2 regions of the Lacticaseibacillus sp. 22 genome follow, and region 2 is predicted to be linked to the other one. Evidence: predicted binding sites of a transcription regulator. Region 2 holds the regulator's gene; the other holds the start of a gene.

Region 1 (11,753 bases), on a different contig from region 2:
GTGTGATTTTTGCGGCCCATTGATTAAATTGGTAATTAGCCGTATTGTCCGTTCGCAACCAGCTGTAAACCGTCAAACTCATGCAAATAAGGATGGCAGGTACGAAAATCCGCCACTTCCAGGGATTGGGTACATAAAAAGAAACGAGTAGGAGGCAGAAGATAATGAATAAAATGACAATAATCGCAACAATCAGCCACCCATTATTCCATTGTTCTGCTATTTGCCATTGTTTAGCAGTAAATACACCAGCTATCATGGCACACCTCCAATCACGCTATTCCAACCGTCAGCAAGAACTTGCCTTGGATTCTACACGCGAATGGGCGGAATGAAAAGTCTCCGATTACTATTTATATTCAGTCTCTAGAAAACAAAAACGACCGTCTGATCTCCAGACGATCGCTCCTATTATCTTTTTCCATGCCACTTTGATCAACCCTACTTATCGCGGCGATTGGCCACCTGATTCAGGCTGAACGTAATATGTTTCTTGCGGTGAATGATTTCTTCTTGCCGTCCGTGAACCATTGGCCGCTTGTTGGGATTGCCAAGGTAGCCGCAAAGCCGCTTGACGACATCGCAGGTAGCCGGATCGTGGTTGCCGCATTCCGGGCATTCATATCCCTTGGCGGTCGCTGTGAACTCACCTTTGAAACCGCATTTGAAGCATTGATCAATCGGCGTGTTGGTGCCAAGATAACCGATTTTATCGTATGCATAGTCCCACACCGCTTCCAGTGCCTTAGGATTTTGCTTCAGGTTCGGGTATTCGCAATAGTGGATGAAGCCACCGGCACTGTATTGCGGATAGTCCTTTTCAAAGTCGAGCTTTTCAAATGGTGTGGGTGACTTGCGGACGTCATAGTGGAAACTGTTGGTGTAGTATTCCTTGTCGGTGATGTCCTTGACGATGCCGAACTTCTTAGTGTCTTCGCGGCAGAAGGTGTCAGTCAGCGATTCGCTTGGGGTGCCGTAAACCGAGAAGTGATAGCCGTATTGTTTCTCCCAGGCCTTGCAATGATCGTCCAGCGCCTTCACAATCGAAACGGAAAAGGCCTTGGCGTCATGATTCTTCTCCCATGCTGAACCATAAAAGACCGTTCCGACTTCATATAGACCGATGTAGCCGAGCGATACAGTGGCACGACCATTTTTGAAAAGATCGTCAATACTATCGGTATCGGCTAAACGGTGGCCAAATGCACCATATTTATAAAGAATCGGGGCACTTTCCGGCGTGGCTTGTTTGGTTCGTTCAATCTTGTAAAGCAAACCTTCCTTGCAGATGCGCATCCGTTCTTCAAAAATCTTCCAAAACTTATCTTTATCGCCTTTGGACTCCATAGCAATCCGCGGCAGGTTAACCGTAATAACGCCGAGATTCATGCGGCCGGCATTGACTTCCTTACCTGTCTTCGGATCGGTCCAGCCTTGCAAGAAACTGCGACAACCCATCGGCGCTTTGAAGGAGCCAGTCAGCCGCTTGATTGTGTCATAGGAAACCACATCAGGATACATCCGCTTGGTGGCGCACTCAATCGCCAACTGTTTGATGTCGTAGTTTGGGTCATCCGGATTAAGGTTCAGGCCGCGTTTTAACGTGAAGACAAGTTTCGGGAAAATCGCTGTCCGGCGTTCCTTGCCCAGACCCAGAATCCGGATTTTCAAAATATCCTTTTGAATTTCACGTTCAATCCAGCTAGTGCCAAGACCAAAGCCCACGGTCACAAACGGGGTCTGTCCTTGCGTTGAATAAAGGGTGTTAACCTGATATTCCAGCGTTTGCAAGGCATCATAAATATCCTTCTTGGTCTGCTTCACCGCCAACGCTTTGAGGGTAGCGGGATCATCAATCACATCACCGAATTCACGCAAATGCTTCTGGTAATTTTTCTCGGCAAACGGCGCCAGTACCTGATCTGTCCGGTCACTGGAACAGCCACCATATTGACTGGAGGCCACGTTAGCGATAATTTGCGTCATCTGGGTCACCGCCACCTGAATCGAGTGGGCCGGCTCAACCTCGGCGTTCCCAATGGAGAAGCCGTGATTCAACATATAGTCAAAATCAATCAGGCAGCAATTGGTTTCCGCCATGAACGGGGTATAGTCAAGATCATGCCAATGAATGTCGCCACGCAAATGCGCATTGGCAACGGCTGGCGGCAACATTTTCAAGCCAATCGCTTTGGCCACCGCACCGGCTGTTAAATCACGTTGGGTCGAGAACACCCGACTATCCTTGTTGGCATTCTCGTTGACGACACTTTTATCGCGATTGACCAGCCGCGCAACATTGTAATTAACGTCTTGCTTCTGTTTGCGCGCTAAATCACGCTTCAGCCGATATTGCGTGTAGGCTTCTGCCCAGTCGTACTTTTCGGCGGCAATGAGTGTCTGCTCGACAACCGTTTGAATTTCGGCAATCTCAACATCATCATGATACCGATCGCGAATCTTAGCCGTAACCGTATCCGTCAAGTGGTCAATGGTTAACACATCGCGCGGTGACAGTTTCGCCACACTTTCTGCCGCTTTGGTTATCGCGGTGCTGATCTTGGTCGCATCAAAATCAACGATCCGCCCATCCCGTTTCTTGATTTGTGTATAAAATTCGATCATGGCTAGTCCTCCCGTACCCTTACTTGCAAAACTTGTAACAATGTATTTAGTATACAAGATTCAGAAGCAAAAGTAACGGGATATCCACCAAATTTTGTGGTTTGTTAAAATAAGCATACACTATATAGTGGTTTTACATCATTTGATTGCTTGCGATTTATTTTTAAAATAACGTCATTTCAGCAGCGAGTTATAACCTCCGCGCATGTTAGCCATTCATTCCTTAGCCATAAAAATAGCTGCTTACCGAGAAAATACTTTCTCACTAAGCAGCTTGTCCGTTTTAAAGTCGTTTTAGATTCAAGACCTTGATCGGTGTTCAGAATCGTCCACATCAATCTGCGCGCTTACCTTCCATTACTTTATTCGCTTTCTTGCGGTTTTGATTTCAGACTAAAATGAACGAAAAAAAGGATCATGACAATCGCGAACATTGAAACCATCACTAACATCGGAATTGTTCCATATACTTGAATCAACATACCGATTAACGGATTGAGCAGCATCGTCACCAAACTAGTAGCAAATGAAAGGCCCGAGATTAAAGTTGCCCGCGCAGAGTCTTTCACCCACAGATTCAACATTTCCAGAACAATCGGATCTAGAATATCCACTGTTATGTACAACAAGCAAACACCTGCAGAGAAGAAATAAATACTTGCTTGCATCTGAAGGATCACCCCCAGCCCTAAAATACCGGCTACGATAAGCGCCAATGTTTTAGAACTGACCTTGGTAAGCCGATAAGCCTGAGCTGCCACCAATCCGCCCACAAAACTAAAGAGCATAAATATCAGTCCATTTGCAGAAGAAGAAAAGCCGAGTTTGGAAAAATACGCTGGCAACATCGCAAAAATGGCATTTACCATTGCAGACATCAAAGCCGTAAAGATAAATAAGAACAGAACATTGGTCGATGCTTTAATTTCCGCAAAAACGGTGAGGATATTCTTAACTTGACTAGGTTCCTTAACTTTTTCAATTGTTGCAGTGACGCGTTTATCCTCCCGCACAGAAAAGATAACCAGACCCGCAACTGCCACCATTAACGACTGAAAAAAATACGGTAACACGCGATTGATTGCATATAAAACGCCGCCTAAAAAAGTTGCCGCGCCTACAACAATGGCCCCGATAAACTGTGCCTCACCACGAATCTTTGCATACTGTTTGGCCCGACCGTCTCTGCGAATTGCTTCAAAGAAAAGCGCCTCATCCGCCCCACTAAGCAACGCGTTACCCACGCCTTCCAATAAAAAAGCACCTAACAAGGTCGTAAACATAAAATCGTTGCCTACCAAACTGGCCGAAATCATGACCATGGGCGAAATCGTCAGTAAAACCAAGCCCCAAATAATAACCGCTTTTTTTCGAAAAAGATCGCCTAAAACACCACTTGGCAATTCCGATGCAAACTGCGATAACAAAAATACCGACTGCAAAAGTCCGAATTGTACTAAATTGAATTTTAGAAATTGGACAACAAAGATGATATTGATGATTCTGGTAAATCTAAGTTGCGTGAAGACTGTATACCAATAGTACTTATATCTATTACTTATGGGCCGCCCAAACATATAACACCTCCATAACACCTTTAAGTTTCGAACGCTTTCATTTTAAATTTCGCTCGGTCAAATCCTTAGTCTACAAATGAAAAGAGACGCTGGCTCGCCAATGCTTAAGTCGGACGTATTAGCCGTCATGAGTGCTACCATTTAGCAAACTGCCTGAGCGCAGGGATTTAATGATGGTATCATTTACTTCTAATAATGTAAATATCAGCTTTTAGACGCAGCCGTTTCTTCTGTTAGGATAAACGGCAATAAACGCAAAAAGACAAGTGCCTTCCTGATAGCCGGAAAAACACTTGCCTTTACAAAAGATAATGTCAGGCTGCATGTTGGCGCCGCCTGTTATTGTACTTCATCACTGCCTATGCTGCTTTTCCTCAATATGCGCCTTGGTCAACGCATAAATCTCCAACACATGGTCATCGACTAAATGATAATAAATCTGCTTGCCGGATCGCTCACCGGCGACTAATCGAGCCTGCTTTAATAACCGTAACTGATGCGAAACTGTCGACTGGCCAAGATCCAGCATGGCTGCAAGATCGTTAACGGTAATGGGTCCTTGTGCAATAGCGAGAATAATTCGCATTCGCGTGGGATCGCTCATGGTTTTGAATACATCAAGAACATCTCGTAAATCGGCGTCATCCGGAATTTCACTGTTATTGGCAGCTGCCGCATGAACATCATTCGTTGTCATCGCAATGCGCTCCTTATGATACTTAAGCCTCATTTTAGCAGACTTTGGTATTAAAAGCGCAGTTTGTTATGCAACGATTCACCGAGCCGAACCCGTTACCCTAGCTGTGGTTGCACATGCGGTGTTTGTGAATGTGTTCCTTCTTCCGTTAGCAAAAGCCGCAAACCGTTGAGAATCACCATGAGCGTGCTGCCTTCATGAAGAAAGACGCCCCAGGCAATGTTGGTTAACTGCAGTACATTTAGCGTGACTAAGAGCAACACCACCGCCATCGAAAAGACAAGATTTTCAACGACAATACGGTTCATTTTGGTTGAAACCTGATGGGCAAATGCGAGCCGGGAGAGATCGTTTTTGATCAACACCACATCGGCAACGTCAATGGCGACATCGGTTCCTGAACCCATCGCAATGCCGACTTCTGCGTTTGCCAGAGCCGGCGCATCATTAACACCGTCACCCACCATCGCTATTGGCCGCATTGTTTCCTGCAATTGCTTAACCACCGCTACTTTTTGATCTGGCAGCACGTTGGTCACAACCTGTTTGATGCCTAAATCGGCGGCAACAGCCTCACCGGTTTGTTTCGCATCGCCGGTAATCATAACCGGTTGAATATCATGATGTTTCAAGTAAGCCATGGCCGCTTTAGCACTGCTTTTGGCTTCATCCATCAACGCGATTAGGCCCACCACCGTTTGATCGACTGCCACAAAAATCACGGTTTTCCCTTGCTGCCCCAACGCCATGGCGCGCTGCCGGAAAAGCGCAGGCGCATGCGTAAAACGTTGCGGTTTACCCACTGTATAGGTATGGCCTTGATAATCGGCAGTTAACCCTTTGCCGATTTCGTTGTGAACGGTGTCGATCACCACATCAGTCGCCGGATAATGAGCCACGATCGCATTGGCTAACGGATGGTTACTTTGCTTTTCCATCGCCGTGACAACTGCCATCACCGCTGCTTGATCAACATCGGCAGCAAATTCACTATCAGTCACAGTTGGCGTCCCCTTTGTCAGGGTGCCGGTTTTATCAAACGCAATCGCCTTTAATTGCGTCAGGTTTGCCAAGTACCGTCCGCCTTTGAAAAGCACGCCATGCCGCGCCAGATTCGAAATCCCCGCCAAGGTTGCAGGTACGGCACTGGCTGCCAAGGCACAAGGCGAAACCGCCACCAGAAAAACGATGGTGCGATACACGCTCGTCATCCACGACCAATGGAGCAATAACGGTCCTGCCAGAAACACCAGAGGTAATGCTGCCAAGACGACTTTAACGTAAAGTGGTTCAAAGCGCTGAATCACACTGGCCATTTTAGTCGGTGTCGCTTGTGCTGTTTGAACCATTTGAATGATCTTGGCAAAAACCGTTTCGTCACTGGCCTTGGTCACCCGCATATCAAAGGTTGACTGGCCGTTAAGCGTCCCACCGAAAACTTCATCTCCGACTTGCTTTTCCCGTGGGATACTCTCCCCGCTGATCGCCGACTCGTCAAGGCTGGCAGTCCCGGCAATAATCACGCCATCTGTCGGCACCTGCGCCCCATTGAGAATCTGCAGGCGGTCACCGATGTGCAATGCGGCAACAGGCACTACTTCAAACTCGCCATCATGCCCATAGCGTCGGGCCTCAAGTGGTGCCATTGCCAAAAGTGCGGTAATCTCTTTGCGACTCTTATTCTCGACATAGTCTTCGAGAAAGTCCGCGCCAGCAAAAATCAGAATCAACATGGCCGCTTCTTCATAACTGCCAATCGCAATCGCCCCGACTGCTGCCAATGCCATGAGAATATGAATGTTCGGCGCAAATCGATGTTGCTTTTTGGAATCCCGAATCGTCTCAATCACGCCTTCTGCAATTACGTGATACCCGGCAGCGACTGCAGCAGCAATCAAGAGCCCTGCGCGTGCCAACGGTTGGGTGATGAATAAGCCGCCGATAAAAGCAGCCACACCTAACAAATAAAAGCCAATTGGTTTGTTTGTTATCATCAATAATCCCGCCCTTATATTTAATGTTCATATGAGCATGTGTTCATATAACAACTTGAATATACCGGGTTTGGGTCCGGAAGTCAATTAAAAATGCTTTTTTAAATGTGACAAAGTATTTACGCTCACTTTCGATAACGCGCTCCCCGTCGCAGAAGACTGCGTGTAAGGACCTCAGGAGCAATGGCCAAAGCCCGGCCATCACGCCCAAGGCCGCTTACACTCCGACTTCTAACCGCGGCGGCTCGCGCACAGCAAAAAAAGCCACCAGTACGAGAAAACTCGCACTGACAGCTTTTTTAAAATTTTAGTTAATCAAATCGGTTACTTCACTTTATCCCACACGTTCGCAATCACGTTGGTTTGATCACGATCCGGGCCAACAGAGAAGGTCAAAAGATCCACTCCGAGCAGCTCGGTGATGCGCTCAACATAATGCCGTGCGTTTTCTGGCAAATCGGCTAGTGTCTTGGCATGGGTAATGTCTTCCTTCCAGCCTGGCAATTCTTCGTAAACCGGTTTGCATTCACTCAGGAACTTCAACGATGCCGGATAATTTTCAATCCGTTCACCGTCACGCTCATAAGCGACGCAGATCTTAACGGTGTCCAAACCGGTTAGCACATCAATTGAGTTGAGACACAAGTCGGTAATCCCGGCAACGCGGCGTGAATGGCGCACAACCACCGCGTCAAACCAACCGATTCGCCGCGGCCGGCCGGTAACGGTCCCAAATTCATGCCCAGCATTCCGGATGAAGTCGCCGGTTTTATCAAGCAATTCTGTCGGGAATGGGCCATCGCCAACTCGCGACGTGTATGCCTTGGCAACGCCGACCACGCGATCAATCTTGGATGCCCCAACGCCAGCACCGACCGTGACACCGCCAGCTGGGTTCGATGAGGTGACAAATGGATACGTTCCTTGATCAATGTCCAACATGATCCCTTGAGCGCCTTCAAACAACACATGCTCACCTTGATCAATCGCGTCATTTAGCACAATCGAGGTATCGCAGACATATTGTTTCAACTGCTGGCCGTAGTTGTAATATTCTTCAAAAATCTCATCAAACGTCATTGGCGTGCTGTTATAGACCTTGACGAATTCTTCGTTCTTAGCTTTCAGGTTTGCCTTCAGCCGCTCTGCGAAAATATCCTTATCCAAAAGGTCTGCCATTCGAATGCCGACCCGGGCAGCTTTGTCCATATAGGCCGGACCGATGCCGCGATTCGTCGTCCCGATCTTATCGGCACCTTTTGCTTCTTCTTGTAATTTATCGAGTTTAATGTGGTAAGGCAAAATAACGTGGGCACGATCTGAGATTCGTAGATTTTCACCAGTTACCCCTTGTTCGGCGAGCCGAGCCAGTTCACCGACTAAGCTCTTAGGGTTGACCACAACGCCATTACCGATGACGGATAACTGATGCGGATAAAGAACACCAGACGGAATCAAGCGTAATTTATAGACTTGACCATTGGCATGAATGGTATGGCCTGCATTGTCACCGCCTTGATAACGGCTAACCACCTTGGCGCCTTGGCTCAAGAAATCAGTAATCTTTCCTTTACCTTCGTCGCCCCATTGTGTGCCGACAATAACTACAGTTCCCATTAATTAATCGCTCCTCACGAATTAGTGCGGGATTTTGCCCGCCAATTGGTAGTCTAACAGGATCGCAAGGTGATGACAAGCAAAATACGAACTTTAATAATAGATAAAACCACTATTCGCGAAAAATCCGAACGAAATTATTTATATTTTTAAATTCAGCGGCTCGAAACGAATGATCCCGCCACCGCATAAGGCGTTTTACGCTTTAATCCGGTCAAATTTTACCGAGCAGCCGTTGCCCGTTATTGACCAAAATATCCTGCGCCATTTCCGGTGACAAAATTTCCGCACCGGTCAACATTTTACTCGACATGTTCAGCACGGTTGGTAGTGCACGGAACTTTTTAAAATGCGTCATAACCGGATCAAAGTGTTTCAATTTGGTGATTCGGTTTGCCATTTTGGCGCGGTATGTCTCAGGCTCAAACAGTTTCAACATTTGTGCGGCGATCATCGGAGCTGTGTACGGAATATCACTGCCATATAGCACATGGGACTCATCCGCCAGTGTCAGCAACATCGGTAACTGACGTGGGAAAACCGCGCCAGCAGTGTCGAAATAAACATGGCGCAAAATCGCATACATATCGGCGTTGTATTGCTGCTTCACAAAGGCAGCATCACGATCTGCCAAAATACCGAGAAAGGCCCCTGCATGCGGCACGATCAGTTTAATATCCGGATAGCGATCAAAGAAGTGGTACCGGATAAGGTTCATAAAGGTCATGGTGGTATCCATAAAGAAACCCATCAGCGGTGTCGGCATGTCAATGTTGACGTTCAACGGACCTTGCGATGGCCGGTTCGGGTGCATGAGGACAATCGCCTTCTTTTGATTAAGGCGTGCATAAATTGGGTCAAAAATCGGCGTGCCGAAATAAAGACCCCGCGTATTGGTTGGCACGGTGAAGCCCAGCGCATCATGTTCTAAGGCGAAGTCGATCTCTTTAAGCGTTTCATTGAGATATGGCAATGGCAAAGAGGCAAAGTAACCTAATTTATCGCGGTGCCGTTGTGTGACTTGCGAACCGGTCTCATTAGCATCCCTGGCAATTTCAACGGTTTCGTCCTTATCCCCAAAATTGAAATGCGGGGAAGACAACGACAGAATTGAATAACTAATGTGGTTCTTGCGCATGAACCCAAGTGTCAGGTGTTCATCCCATCCCGGCGTCGGCCAGCCGTCCGGATCACCGGGAATGTGCTTTTTAAGTGCCTGTGCGTATTTTTTCGGTAAAAAGTGTGTGTGAAAATCAATTGTGCCATCCATGTTGTTCGTGTCTCCTTTAGTTTATCTGTTCTTTTTCCATTGACGATCACGAAAATCGAGCAACCTCAACTCAGGCACTGCGAGGAGACTGCTCGACACCGTTTCCGATGCGATAGCGAAATCAATGGTCTTTTTCCAACTTAAGCCACCTGTTTCTTTTTAGAACGCTTGGGGAAAGACCTCAAGCCACATCAATCAACTGATTGCAGTGCTTCTAACATATTCACTCTCTTCAACGAGTAATTGACGAAGAACCCAAGTGCAACGGTGATGATGGTAATCACGATGGTTGGAATAATGAAAGTTGGCGCTGAAAGGGCGGGATTGAACATGACGTTATTTGGCGGAACGACGGTGATAATATACTCATGCAAGAGTTCACCAAAACCCCAGCCGACAAAAATCCCAATAATCGAAAGCAGGATCGTTTCGCGATAAATATAGAGTGTGACTTCCTTATCATAAAACCCTAGGACCTTGATAGTTGAAAGTTCCCTCATCCGCTCAGCAACGTTAATGTTCGTCAGGTTATACAAGATCACGACGCCGAGAACAGCTGCCAACACAATCAAAACGCCCATAATCTTGTTCAACGATTTCACAACTGTCGTAATTTGATTCCTCAAAGAAGAATTCTGAACCACGCCTTTAACGCCATCTTCTTTCATGAATTGCGCGGCATGGGCCCGGGTATTACTGATAGACCGATCATTTAAGGTAACCAAATGCCCATTGACCTTGTAATTGGTATTAAAGGCTTTTTGGTAAGCTGTTTTGTTCATGAATAAGAAGTGACCCATATACATTTCGGTAATGCCGGTTATCTTGACTTTGCGACGGGTACCATCTGCTTCTTTAACGGTGATCGTATCCCCGACATCGACATTTAACAGTTTCGCCAGCCGCTCGGAAATAATGCCGCCATTATCTTGAAGGGTCAGTTTGTTTTGGCCTTTGCGCGTTGCTAAATGAATGTAGCTGTCAAAATTCTTCGTTGACTGCGGCACAATCATGGTGATATCTTGCCGATCATGATTGGCGCCAGCGTTTTTGCTGACGGTTTCGTAATGAACTGATTTCGTCTTCTTAACCGCTTTTTCGTTAAAAAGCTTATCCAGACTTGTTTGTTGATTCTTGGTGATATTGTCTTTTTGTGCCACGATCATATCGTATTTGATAATGTCGTTGAACTGCCGATCATTAACCCCGCCGATACTGTGCTGAACCGCTAAGCCGGAAAACAGCAAGGTCACTGATCCGGCAACCCCGAAGATCGTCATAAACATGCGCTTCTTATACCGGAAAATGTTCCGCGCCGTCACTTTATGCGTAAAGCTCATACGCTTCCAGATAAAGCCGACCCGTTCAAGCAGAATCTTTGAGCCGTTTGCAGGCGGTTTTGGCAAAAGCAGCTGAGCCGGCCGTTCTTTCAGTTCGCGCCGGGCAACCCACCATGCAGGCAGAACCGCACTGATCATCGCAAGTAACAACGCCGCAATACTAATGCCGGGATAAAAATGCAATTCGATTGGCGGAACATTAACCCCGCCATGGTAGGCATTGTACACAATCAATGGCAGTAAGATATGTCCACTGATGATCCCTAATATCGAACCGATTAAGCTGGACAGGAAACCATACACTGTAAACTTTTTGATGACATCATGCCGACTATACCCTAGTGCAACCAATGTACCGGAATTGATACGTTCTTCATCAACGAACCGCGTCATAGTGGTAAAAGTAACCAACGCTGCGACAAAGTACATGAAAAATGGGAAAATATTGGCTAGCGAATCAATGATATTTGAAGTGTTGTCATAAACCATGTAGCCTTGCCCACTTGGAGTTTCACGACGAGTGTCAACCGTGTACGTAGGTGCTTTAAGATTTTTCAGCGCTTCTTTAGCATCCTCAAGTTTAAGACTGTTACTTTGGATTTCTTTTTCTGCGTTTGGCGCTTGCTGATCATA
Region 2 (11,753 bases):
CCCCCACTCAGATTATTGATCTAAAGGGGTTAATGGGTGATACGTCAGATAATTATCCAGGGGTCACCAAGGTTGGCGAAAAAACGGCTTTAAAACTGCTAAAGCAATATGGCAGTATCGAAAACCTTTACGCCAACATTGATGCGATGAAGACTTCCAAAATGAAGGAAAGTCTCATCAATGACAAAGACAAAGCGTACCTGAGCAAGCAGTTAGCCACAATTGACCGCGATGCACCTGTGACCATCGATCTTGCAGACGTAAAGTATAACGGTCCCGATTTGGCGAAGTTACGCGATTTCTATACTAAGATGAATATGAATTCCCTGTTGAAGAAAATTGGCGGGGATGTTGCAAAACCGTCACAGCCTGTACACTATTCCGTTTTGGATGACCAATCAATTTTGGCGCTCACGAAAACAACCGAACCGTTAACCTTTGAGATTGAAATGTTAGCGGATAATTATCATACCGCTGAACAAGTGGGCTTTTTCATTGGGACTAAAGAAGAAACTTACGTCAGCACGGATGTGTCATTGTTGACGATTCCGGAAGTTGCTAAGTGGCTTGGTGATTCAAACCGCGACTTAACGGTGTTTGATGGCAAGCGCAATATTGTGGCTGCTCATCGTCTTGGCCTGAAGTTGCCGGACATTGCCTTCGATGTTTTGTTGGCCTCGTATCTGATTAATCCAGATGAAAATAGCAATGATCTGGGTAAAATTGCAGAAGACCATGATTATCATGACTTGCCTCGCGATGAAGATGTATATGGTAAAGGTGCTAAGCGTCAAGTGCCTGAAGATAAACTGCTGTTTGAACAATTCGCTCGTAAGTCTCAGGCCTTATTCGCCTTGCGTCCTGATTTAACCGAAGACTTGGCTAAACAGGAACAGACGGATCTTTTCACGGACATGGAAATGCCACTGGCGCGGGTTTTGGCAGAAATGGAAATTCAAGGTATTACGTTAAATGCTCAAACCTTAAAGGACATGGGAACCGAATTTTCGCAAAGCATTAAGGTGTTGGAAGAAAAAATTTATGGTGAAGCCGGCGTTAAATTTAATCTGAATTCTCCAAAGCAATTAGGCGAAGTGTTATTCGAAAAACTTAATTTACCAGTGATTAAAAAGACCAAAACCGGTTATTCCACCAGTGTCGATGTTTTAAACGAATTGAAATCGGCTAGTCCAATTGTTCAGGATATTCTGGATTATCGCGGCTGGGCCAAACTAAACTCGACTTATGTGGTGGGTTTGTTGAAAGCACAAATGCCGGATCATAAAATTCACACCCGTTATTTACAGACACTGACGCAAACCGGGCGCCTGAGTTCCGTTGATCCGAATATGCAAAATATTCCAGCACGGGATGAAGGTAAGATTATCCGGAAAGCCTTTGTCCCTTCTCATCCAGATTGGCAGATTTTTAGCTCGGATTATTCGCAAATCGAATTACGCGTGTTATCGCATATTTCGGGTGATGAGAATATGCAGCAAGCCTTTAAACACGGCGTTGACATTCACGCAAATACCGCCATGAAAATTTTTGGCCTCGATTCACCTGATGAGGTCACGCCGGATATGCGCCGGCAAGCCAAGGCCACGAACTTTGGGATTGTATACGGCATCAGTGACTATGGCCTAGCACAAAATATCGGGATTTCGCGGAAACAGGCCAAGGCGTTTATCGACGGTTATTTTGAACAATACCCGAAAGTCCACGATTACATGGAAAATATGGTCAAGAAAGCGCGTGAAGACGGCTATGTTGAAACGCTCTTCCACCGCCGTCGTTATCTGCCCCAGATTCACTCCCGCAATTTCAACTTGCGCAAGTTTGCGGAACGAACGGCGATGAATACGCCGATCCAAGGGAGTGCCGCAGATATCATTAAAGTCGCGATGATTCGCATGCAAAAGGCGTTGGATGAGGCCCATCTGCAGGCGAAAATGTTGCTGCAGGTACACGATGAATTGATTTTTGAAGCTCCGACTGCTGAAATGGCGCAACTTGGCCAATTAGTGCCTAAGATTATGGACTCGGCTGTTTCACTGGCGGTACCTTTGAAAGTCGAAAGTCATTATGGACCGACCTGGTTTGATGCGAAATAAGGAGAACTCATGCCTGAATTACCTGAAGTTGAAACGGTTCGCCGTTCCTTGTTACCGTTAGTCAAAAATAAAAAAATCACCGCGATTAGCACAAACTGGGAGAAAATCCTAATTAATGGTCTGGCAACCTTTCAAAAACAGGTTGTGGGCGCTGCTGTCAACACGATTGATCGCCGCGGTAAGTATTTACTGATTCGGCTTAACAACGGCATGACGATTGTCAGTCATTTGCGCATGGAAGGCCGCTATTACGTTGTTTCGGATGCCAAAACGCCGCTGGATAAGCATGATCATGTGACGTTTACCTTTCAGGATGGCAGCCAGTTGCGTTACCGCGATCTGCGTAAGTTTGGCCGAATGCGGCTAATTCACACTGGTCAGGAGCAATTGGTGCCAGCACTGGCCAAGCTAGGGCCGGAGCCGACTGCTGCTACTTTTAGCGAAAGTGACTTTGCCCAAAAGCTAAAGCGGCATCATAAAGCCATTAAATCGGTTTTGCTGGATCAAACTGTTGTGGCCGGAATCGGTAATATTTACGCGGATGAGGTTTTATGGCTCAGCAAGCTCAATCCCCTGCAGCCAGCTAATACCTTAACCAAGGCGGAGATTCACACGTTACATGATGCGATTATCAAGGAATTGGACGACGCCATTGCCGCTGGCGGTACCAGTGCCCATACTTACGTTGATGCAGAAGGCAATCGCGGTTCGTTTCAGGATGCTTTGCATGTCTATGATCGTGAAGGGACGCCTTGTGATCGTTGCGGCACCACAATTGTCAAAATTAAAGTCGGTCAACGCGGCACGCATTATTGCCCGCATTGCCAGCCGCTACATCGAGGGGGGCAACTGGCATGACCTTTTTGTTAGGGCTGACAGGCGGCATCGCGTCAGGCAAATCAACGGTAAGTCGGACATTTAAAGCGGCTGGGTTTCCGGTGGTGGATGCCGATGTGATTGCCCGGCGCATTGTTGAACCGGGTCAACCGGTGCTTGCGCGAATTGTCCAAGCGTTTGGGCCGGGGGTCTTACGCAAGGACGGGACCCTTGATCGCGCCAAACTGGGCGACATTGTGTTTTCGCAGCCGGGACGTATGGAAGCATTGAACCAAATTAATCGCCCGTATTTGCGTGCAGCGATTAATCAAGCGCTTGCTCAAGCCAAAGCAGGCGGTGCCGCCATCGTTGTCGGGGATATCCCGCTTTTGTATGAAGCTGACTATGCCGATGCGTTTGATGGCGTTGCGGTGGTGACGGTTGATCCCGAGGTGCAGTTGGCGCGGTTGATGACGCGCGATGGCTTGACCAAAGAAGCGGCCCAAGAACGCATCGCTTCCCAAATACCATTAGCCAAAAAAGCGGCAATGGCTGATTTTGTGATCGATAACAACGGGACACAAGCCGCGACGATTGACCAGGCAAAAGCCTTGATTCACCGGCTTGAGCAACTATCATAAGCGGCTTGCACGTGCTATAATAAGCTATCAAACTTTGATTAAGAAGGTGGAGTCGTGCAATGTCCCCATTGCCATCATAATAGTTCGCGGGTTGTCGATTCGCGTCCCACAGACGGCGGTCGGGCAATCCGGCGTCGGCGTGAGTGCGAGAACTGCGGGTTTCGTTTTACAACTTTTGAACGCGTTGAACAGACCCCGTTATTGGTCATCAAAAAGAATGGCACGCGGGAAGAATTTAACCGCGAGAAGATTCTTAAAGGGCTCATCCGGGCTGCTGAAAAACGGCCGGTGACCATGGAACAAATGCAAGGGATCGTGGATTCGGTTGAAAATCAACTGCGCGCGATTGGTGAAAATGAAGTTTCCAGTCAGGCTATTGGCGAATATGTCATGTCGAAATTAGCGGATGTCGATGATGTCGCTTATATTCGCTTTGCCAGTGTTTACCGCCAATTTAAGGATATGTCCGTCTTCATGCAAGAGCTTCAGGATATGATGAAGAAGGAAAAGACTAAGAAGTAAATGTGATTGAAGTAATCAACAAAACGGACCTGAGGCGATTGTCTCAGGTCCGTTGTCTGAAAAGAGGTGAATGTCATGCAGCGCCCTGATACGTTTATTCCGCAAGCCGGGTTTGTGTTGACCAAAGCAGGTTATTTTAGCGACTTTGACGAAAAAGTGGCAGTTTCGCTTTATCAACCCTTAGTTGGCCCGGTTCCGATGGCGCTTTACCTGAGCTTATGGCAAGAAGTCAAAGACCGCGCCTTGGTCACGGATCGGCGGCCGCAACTTTGGCTGTTGGATCTTTTGGATATTGACATTGAGCAGCTGTTTGTTGCGCGCGTGAAATTGGAAGCAGTGGGGTTATTACGCACTTATTCGCAAGTTGACTCATTGGGCCGTTATTATGCGTATGAACTTTACCCACCGGTGAGTCCCGATGCCTTTTTCAAAGATGACCTGTTAGGACTCCTGCTGTATGACAAAGTGGGCGAGAATCGCTACGATGAATTGGTAGCCAAGTTTAGCTTGAAACCGGTGCGGCGTCCGGAATGGCAAGAGATTACCGCCAGCTTCTTGGATGTGTTTCGCTTTGACCATGACCTCAGCCAGGAACCACCGGCTGTTGTGGCCGCTAAAGAAGCCGTGACCCAAAAGCCGGCAAATCGTCCACGGTTGGGAAGCGGGGATGGCTACGATTGGGACTTATTAAAATCGTTGTTGGCCAATAGCAATCTGCAAACCGGACAACTGACTAAACATCAAGCGGCACTTTATCAAGTAGCGGCATTTTACGGCTTGCAACCGCCTGATTTTGCCCGCTTGATCAGTCGCGCGACCGATGTTATGACGGGAAAAATCGATTTGAATCAACTGCGCCGGCTAGCCGAACAAAGCTATACGCGCCAGCAGCCACATGCCAAACCGCAAACTCCAACCCAGACGCCAAAAGTAGCAAGTGCTGATGAGGCATTGCTTAAGCGGGCCAAAAGTATGCCACCGCGGCAGTTTTTAACTGCGGCGAAACAGGCTAAAAACGCGCGCATGTATCCGGCTAACAACGAACTGCGCGCCATTCAGCAATTGAGTGAGCGCAATGTTTTTGACGCACCGACGATTAATATTCTGATTGATTATATTCTCAGAACCAACGACAGTATTAATCAGGCGTTGTTGGATGCGATTGCCAACAGCTGGTTAAAAGCCAATGTAACCAGCCCGGAAGCTGCCTTAAACCAGATCCATGCGTTTGAGCATCAAAAGGCGACTGGCCAAAAACGTCGTCAAACTCAAACAAAAGGCACGCGGCAAGAAAAACTACCGGATTGGGCCAAAGAAGGTTATCAGCCAAAGAAAAGGAAGGTCAGTGAAGCTGATCGGCAAACCTTGGCTGCCCAATTGGAGAAACTTCGGCAGCTTGGTGATAAAGGAGGTAAGAACTAATGGAAGATATGCGCAAGCGTCTGGCCATGTTGATGGATTCCCGACAGTGGCGGGAGCGGTATTTTAAGATGGTCAAAGAAGCGTTGCAGGATCCGGAAGTCCAGACTTTCCTGAAGCAGCATGAAGCGGATTTAGCCAATGATGCCATTGACCGCGGAACTGCCAAGATTTATGAATTTGTCAGTGAGCGTAACAAGATTGCCCGAGGCGAATTACCATTGGCGCCTGGCTATCAACCCAAGCTTGTCGTGGCAAACGGTTTGATTGACGTGGCGTATGAACCGACTGATGCGAAAGTAGCGGCAGACGAAGAAGCCAAGCAAGCCTCATTGGTGACCTCGGTGAACATGCCTAAAGATATTCGCGATGCAAGCTTGGACAGTTATGATCCAACCGATGACCGACTTGATGCACTTTTGGCCGCAAACCGGTTTGTTTTAGCGGTTGTTGCCGATCCTAAGGCGTTTCATCAGGGATTATATTTAAGTGGGCCGTTTGGGGTTGGCAAGACATACTTGTTAGGTGCGATTGCCAACGATTTAGCAAGCAAAGGCGGTATCGCAACCACATTAATTCATGTGCCGACGTTTGTCGTTGAAATGAAGAACGCAATCGGCAATAACAGCGTGTTGAAAAAGATTGATAGCGTGAAGCGGGCACCGATTTTAATGCTTGATGATATTGGCGCCGAAAGCATCAGTCCATGGGTTCGGGATGACGTACTGGGCATTATTCTGCAATATCGCATGCAGGAGAAAATGCCGACGCTGTTCAGTTCAAACAAGAGTATGGCCGAATTAACCGAGTCATTGGCAGGGACGGACCGTGGCAACTCGGAAATGTTAAAAGCCAAACGCATTATGGAGCGGGTACGGTTCTTGGCAAAAGAAATTACCGTTGACGGTGAAAATCGCCGGAACCCTTTGGCAGATTAAAGGTTTTTTCAATAGACGCTACTATTCATTCACTAGATGCCATGTTGGGGCGATTCGTTTTGATAATCTTCAAAATTGAAATAATTATTTATAGAAGGGCGCTAGTTTTTACACGAAATCACAGAGATGAACAATGCGTTGTATTTAATGGCTCGGCGAATTCGAATTTCAAAAACCCTATCCGCGAGTACTAGATTTAGTGGCCAGCATCGGGGCAACGACAAACAGCAAAACGTTAAGTGACATGCTATCTGAAGTAGTATGGACAGTGAGTGTTGCTAAAAAGTTATTGATTGCTGATTACTATTATCACTGCAAATATCGATGTTAGATACCACTAGTTTAAGGATCTAGGTAGTAAAATATGCTCCCTAAATTGAAAAATGCTACAATGACATGTTTGAATACAGATCACTCTGCTTAGACGAGCTTTCCAGGGGATCGGGCTTTAGCGGTAACTGGTGCTAAAGATAGTTTTTTTAGCCTTTAAAAATATTTCGATTATGATAAGCAAGAAATTTGGTTTGGGGTTTATCCTTAGTGGGTTGGCGTAGCAGCTTTCCTTTAAAAGGGGCTAGTTCTTGGTAAAGATGAGTGTCTTCAGTAACTTGTGATGATAATCGGATAGTGTGATCAAATGCATCAAATGTAATCAGCCCTTGGTCAAAAGCTTTATCCCACAGTGGCGATAGACAGATTACGTTGCTGGGATCTAACCGATTTTCTGGTGAAGACGCCCAAGGGATTATATGTGATGCAATTAACAACGAGCGAGTATGGATTCCAGTGACTGCACATTGATAACCATAGTTCAGCCGCACCAATTCGGCGAGTTGATTTTGTCCGATTCTCTCTTTACGAGGCTCGACTTTCTCCGTTAGCTCGGGTTCATGGCGTTGAATGTGTTGGTATACAGCAACGTCTTCTTGGAGAATTTCAGGAGTGAGAGGTAACGAAGTCTGACTATCCATATGGTTTAAGACAACATTTAGAAGTCCTTGGAAATCGGTTTGTTGAATTTCAGTCATGCCGTATTGATTGAAAAAGTACAACCAATCTTGCCTAGTTCGTCGACGAAACGACCAGGGAAAATCTATTAAGTCCTCAGGGGTGAGATAATATGTGAATGCAATTGGGTTGACAATCTTGGCATGTTGATTGTTCTGGGCATCGTGAGTGATTGGACCTATTTGACCAGCACCAAAGAAATACCAAAACTTAGAACTGCCTTTTGGGCGACGGTAGATGAACCAGTCTCCGGTGCGCACCTTGTTAAATTGACGGGAGTTCCAGTGATATTGAGAGAAATCTTGGTCAGAGTAGTTATTTGCTGAAGTTGCGCCCTTTGTATCAAGAATGAAGAATCGTGTATCTGGTGTGATGGACTGACTCATCAAGGTACTGAAATCTGAATTGTTGGCTACATTTACGTAATTTTCGGAAAAATCTTTTAATGACATATTGTAGTATTTCAGCAGCATCATAAGGGTGTCTAATTTCACGAGAGCTTGACCATTTTCAATGCTAGCTAAGGCGTTAAGTGAAAGGTCATTATGATCGACAACGCTTTGACGAGTAAGGTGTTGGTCCAGGCGAAGTCGCATCAGAGCACTTCCAAATCTCGTTTGGATAATTTGCTTTTCGTTTTCCAAGGTATATGCCTCCCCATTTGTCAATAATCGTACCGGAGAAGTATATTTATTTTATACCAAGTGGACTTGGTATTTTACCCTTTCAGAAAATTACTTGCACCAAAGCGGACATTGTGGTTCAATGTAACTATCGAAGACGGAAGCAATAAAGGATCATCTACTAGAGAGTAAGGCCGTGGCTGAAAGCCTTGCAAGATCTGATCCGAACCACTTCTCGAGATTGCCCTAATGGCCCTGTTGCGCAGGTTACGCGCCAATGAAGTGGCCCGCAGCAAGACTGTCGGCAACCTGGGTGGAACCGCGATCACAAATCGTCCCTGATGTCTCTTAGGAGATATCAGGGATTTTTTTGTGAGCGCGAGCCAGCGCGGTTTTCCTCCCCAACTCAGAAGTGGTACTCGGTAAAATGGTTTCTTCGAAAAAACGACAAAGGAGTCTTACTTATGGCATTAGATATTACGTTTCCAGATGGCAGTGTCAAACAATTCCCTGATGGTACAACGGTAAAAGCCATCACGGAAGGCATTAGCAATAGTCTGGCAAAAAAGGCCGTTGCTGGCAAACTGGACGATGAATTGATTGCATACAATGAACCGATTGCCCATTCTGGCAAGCTGCAGATTATGACCAAAGATGATGCAGAAGGGCTCACGGTTTTGCGGCAGACGGCGGCATTTGTTTTAGCAGCAGCACTCAAAGCATTGTACCCTGATATCCATTTTGGCAAGGGCCAAGCCATAGAAGACGGTTTTTACTATGATACCGATCGTGCGGATGGACAAGTCAGTGTTGATGATTTACCGACAGTCCAAAAGAAAATGGAAGAAATCATTAAGGCTAACGCTGCTTTGGAGCCAGTGGTGCTCAGTCGGGCAGAGGCTTTTGACCGCTTTAAGGACGATCCGTTCAAAAAGCAACTGGTCGAAGCTGCCGGCGATCCGATTAAGGGTTATAAGCTAGGCGATTTTGTTGATTTTGAAGAAAAAGTCTTGCTTCCGAGTCTTAAGGATTTGAAGCATTTCAAACTGCTGTCGGTTGCCGGGGCTTATTGGCAAGGTAAGAGCAGCAATCCGATGCTACAGCGGATTTACGGGACCGCTTATTGGAGCGAAAAAGGCCTTGAAGATGATGCCAAGCGGCGTAAGGAAGCGGCTGAACGTGATCACCGGGTTATCGGCCGCGACTTGGATCTTTTCTTCGTTGATCCTAAAGTCGGCGCTGGGTTGCCGTACTGGATGCCAAATGGCGCAACGATTCGGCGGGTCATTGAACGCTACATTATTGACAAGGAAATCGCCGATGGTTACGAACATGTTTACACCCCTGTGCTTGCCAACCTTGACTTGTACAAGACGTCCGGCCACTGGGATCATTATCGTGAAGACATGTTCCCGCCGATGGACATGGGCGATGGCGAAATGCTCGAATTACGTCCGATGAACTGCCCAAGCCATATTCAGATTTATAACCATCACATTCGGTCTTATCGAGAATTACCACTGCGGATTGCTGAACTAGGGATGATGCATCGGTATGAAAAATCAGGTGCTTTGTCTGGTTTGCAACGTGTTCGCGAAATGACTTTAAACGATGGCCACACATTCGTTGCGCTGGATCAAGTCCAAGAAGAATTCAAAAAGATTCTGCGTCTGATCATGGATGTTTATGAAGACTTCAACATTACCGATTACAGCTTCCGGCTTTCTTATCGTGATCCTAAGAATACCGAAAAGTATTTTGATGATGACGAAATGTGGACCCGTAGCCAAAGCATGTTGAAAGGCGCTATGGATGACTTGCACCTAGACTATTACGAAGCCGAGGGTGAAGCAGCCTTTTATGGTCCGAAGTTGGATATCCAGACTAAGACCGCGCTTGGCAACGATGAAACCATGTCCACGATTCAGTTAGACTTCATGTTGCCGGAACGCTTCAACTTGACTTATGTCGGCAAGGATGGCGAGGAACATCGGCCTGTCATGATTCACCGTGGGATTGTCGGTACGATGGAACGGTTCATCGCCTACCTGACCGAAATTTATAAGGGTGCTTTCCCAACCTGGCTGGCACCAACACAGGCCGTTTTGATTCCGGTTAACAATGATCTGCACTTAGACTATGTCAACCGCATCAAACGCCAGATGCAGGCAGCCGGGTTGCGCGTCAAAGTCGATGACCGCAATGAAAAGATGGGTTATAAGATTCGCGAAGCCCAAACCAAGAAGATTCCATACACGGTCGTTGTCGGGGACAAAGAACTCAACGATGCGGCGGTATCCGTACGGCGGTATGGCGATGAACATACTGAAGAAGAAGCGGGTAATATGTTCATCGATGCGATGGTAGCTGAGGTTAAGAACTACAGTCGCGACGGCAAAACCAAGCCGGGCGAAGCTAATAAGGTTTTAGGTGACTAATTCATTTAGTTCCAACGAAAAGATCTGGGCAATTTAGCTCAGATCTTTTTAATTGCCGTTGAAGGATTAGCGCAATCTTAGGATAAAGATCTCGCGGTTTCACGACATTTTGTGATGTATGATACACTAAACTCATTTAAAACCCACATCAAAGAAAGGGTGACTAGGTGTTTATTGCGTTATGGGCTTCTTGGCTCGTCTTGTTCTTCGTTACCAAAATATTAGCAGCGGTCTTATACTTCGCTGTCTTGCTGATCTATATGAAACTGCCGTGGCGCACCCCTAATCAACGCGGCTACTGGCTAATCGCTCATCGTGGCCGCGGATTATTGATGATCATGGGATTCGTGATGTTGTTAACCGCGGTTGCCGCATATGGGATTGCAAATTGGTGGTTCGGCAAGATCGAATTCCAGCCCCAAGGCGTTGCGGTTTTCGGTAGCGTCGGGATCGTCTTGTTGTCCTGGCTACTTGGATTACCTAAAAAATTACGCGCTTTTCGAGAAAAAATTAACGCGGATCAACAGCAGGATAAAGGAGATGACCATGATGAGTGATGAACCACAAGTTAAAAATCCCCAACTGATTCACCTGATGCATTTATTACGTGAGGATCAAAATGATGAAACGCGAGCAGCTTTTTACGCGGGGTTAAAAACAGCTAAATTTATGTTACCGGTTGGCACGGCGCGGACAGGGGATCCGACAGTGGTACTGTTGACGGATGATAATGGCCACGATTTTTTACCCATTTTTACCGATCAGGCCAGTTTTGCCCAAAGTCCTGACCATGACCATTTTGCGGTTGCAACCATTGACGATTGTGCGAATTTTCTCTATGAAGACCACGATATTCAGGGCGTTGTAATCAATCCGTATGGCGAAAACATGGTCTTAACCCGCGCCAACCTGTTTTATGTTGCTAAACCGGATCAAGCCGAACATGGCGAGGCTGTTCGTCTTTCTGAACCGCCTAAAGAAGCGGCTGATCTTGTTTCACGTCTGCAAACGTACTTGCCGAAAATGGCAACGATTCACGCTGCATATTTAGCAACCATGATTCGAGCCAACGATGCCAAGAGTTTATTGTTGGTAGTGGATGCTGACGAAAACGCCGACTTGCATGCGCTTGTTGCTTTTGCAGAAGCCTATTTACCGGAGACGCTGCAATTTCATGTCAGTCCGGCTGATAATGAGCTTGGTCGGTATGTGAGTGGTGAGTTTGAACCATTTT

What was found. Region 2 encodes NrdR, which represses ribonucleotide reductase genes. Its sites were predicted from a motif close to ACACNATATATNGTGT; they were not measured.
Region 1: the regulator NrdR is predicted to act here: its motif matches at 2,741-2,756, upstream of nrdD (anaerobic ribonucleoside-triphosphate reductase).

What each region holds. Positions count from the first base shown of each region.
Region 1 is NZ_JBVAYD010000005.1:116,104-127,856, reverse strand. Features, by position in the region: gene ACWP87_RS04380 (hypothetical protein) at 1-259, opposite strand, end outside; gene nrdD (anaerobic ribonucleoside-triphosphate reductase) at 442-2,625, opposite strand; gene ACWP87_RS04370 (MFS transporter) at 2,988-4,202, opposite strand; gene ACWP87_RS04365 (ArsR/SmtB family transcription factor) at 4,555-4,899, opposite strand; gene ACWP87_RS04360 (heavy metal translocating P-type ATPase) at 4,995-6,893, opposite strand; gene ACWP87_RS04355 (adenylosuccinate synthase) at 7,218-8,510, opposite strand; gene ACWP87_RS04350 (amidohydrolase family protein) at 8,725-9,780, opposite strand; gene ACWP87_RS04345 (FtsX-like permease family protein) at 9,972-11,753, opposite strand, start outside.
Region 2 is NZ_JBVAYD010000012.1:2,611-14,363, reverse strand. Features, by position in the region: gene polA (DNA polymerase I) at 1-2,114, shown strand, start outside; gene mutM (DNA-formamidopyrimidine glycosylase) at 2,124-2,972, shown strand; gene coaE (dephospho-CoA kinase) at 2,969-3,571, shown strand; gene nrdR (transcriptional regulator NrdR) at 3,626-4,093, shown strand; gene ACWP87_RS07295 (replication initiation and membrane attachment family protein) at 4,169-5,515, shown strand; gene dnaI (primosomal protein DnaI) at 5,515-6,450, shown strand; gene ACWP87_RS07285 (HNH endonuclease) at 6,930-8,102, opposite strand; gene thrS (threonine--tRNA ligase) at 8,546-10,519, shown strand; gene ACWP87_RS07275 (hypothetical protein) at 10,687-11,076, shown strand; gene ACWP87_RS07270 (enhanced serine sensitivity protein SseB C-terminal domain-containing protein) at 11,069-11,753, shown strand, end outside.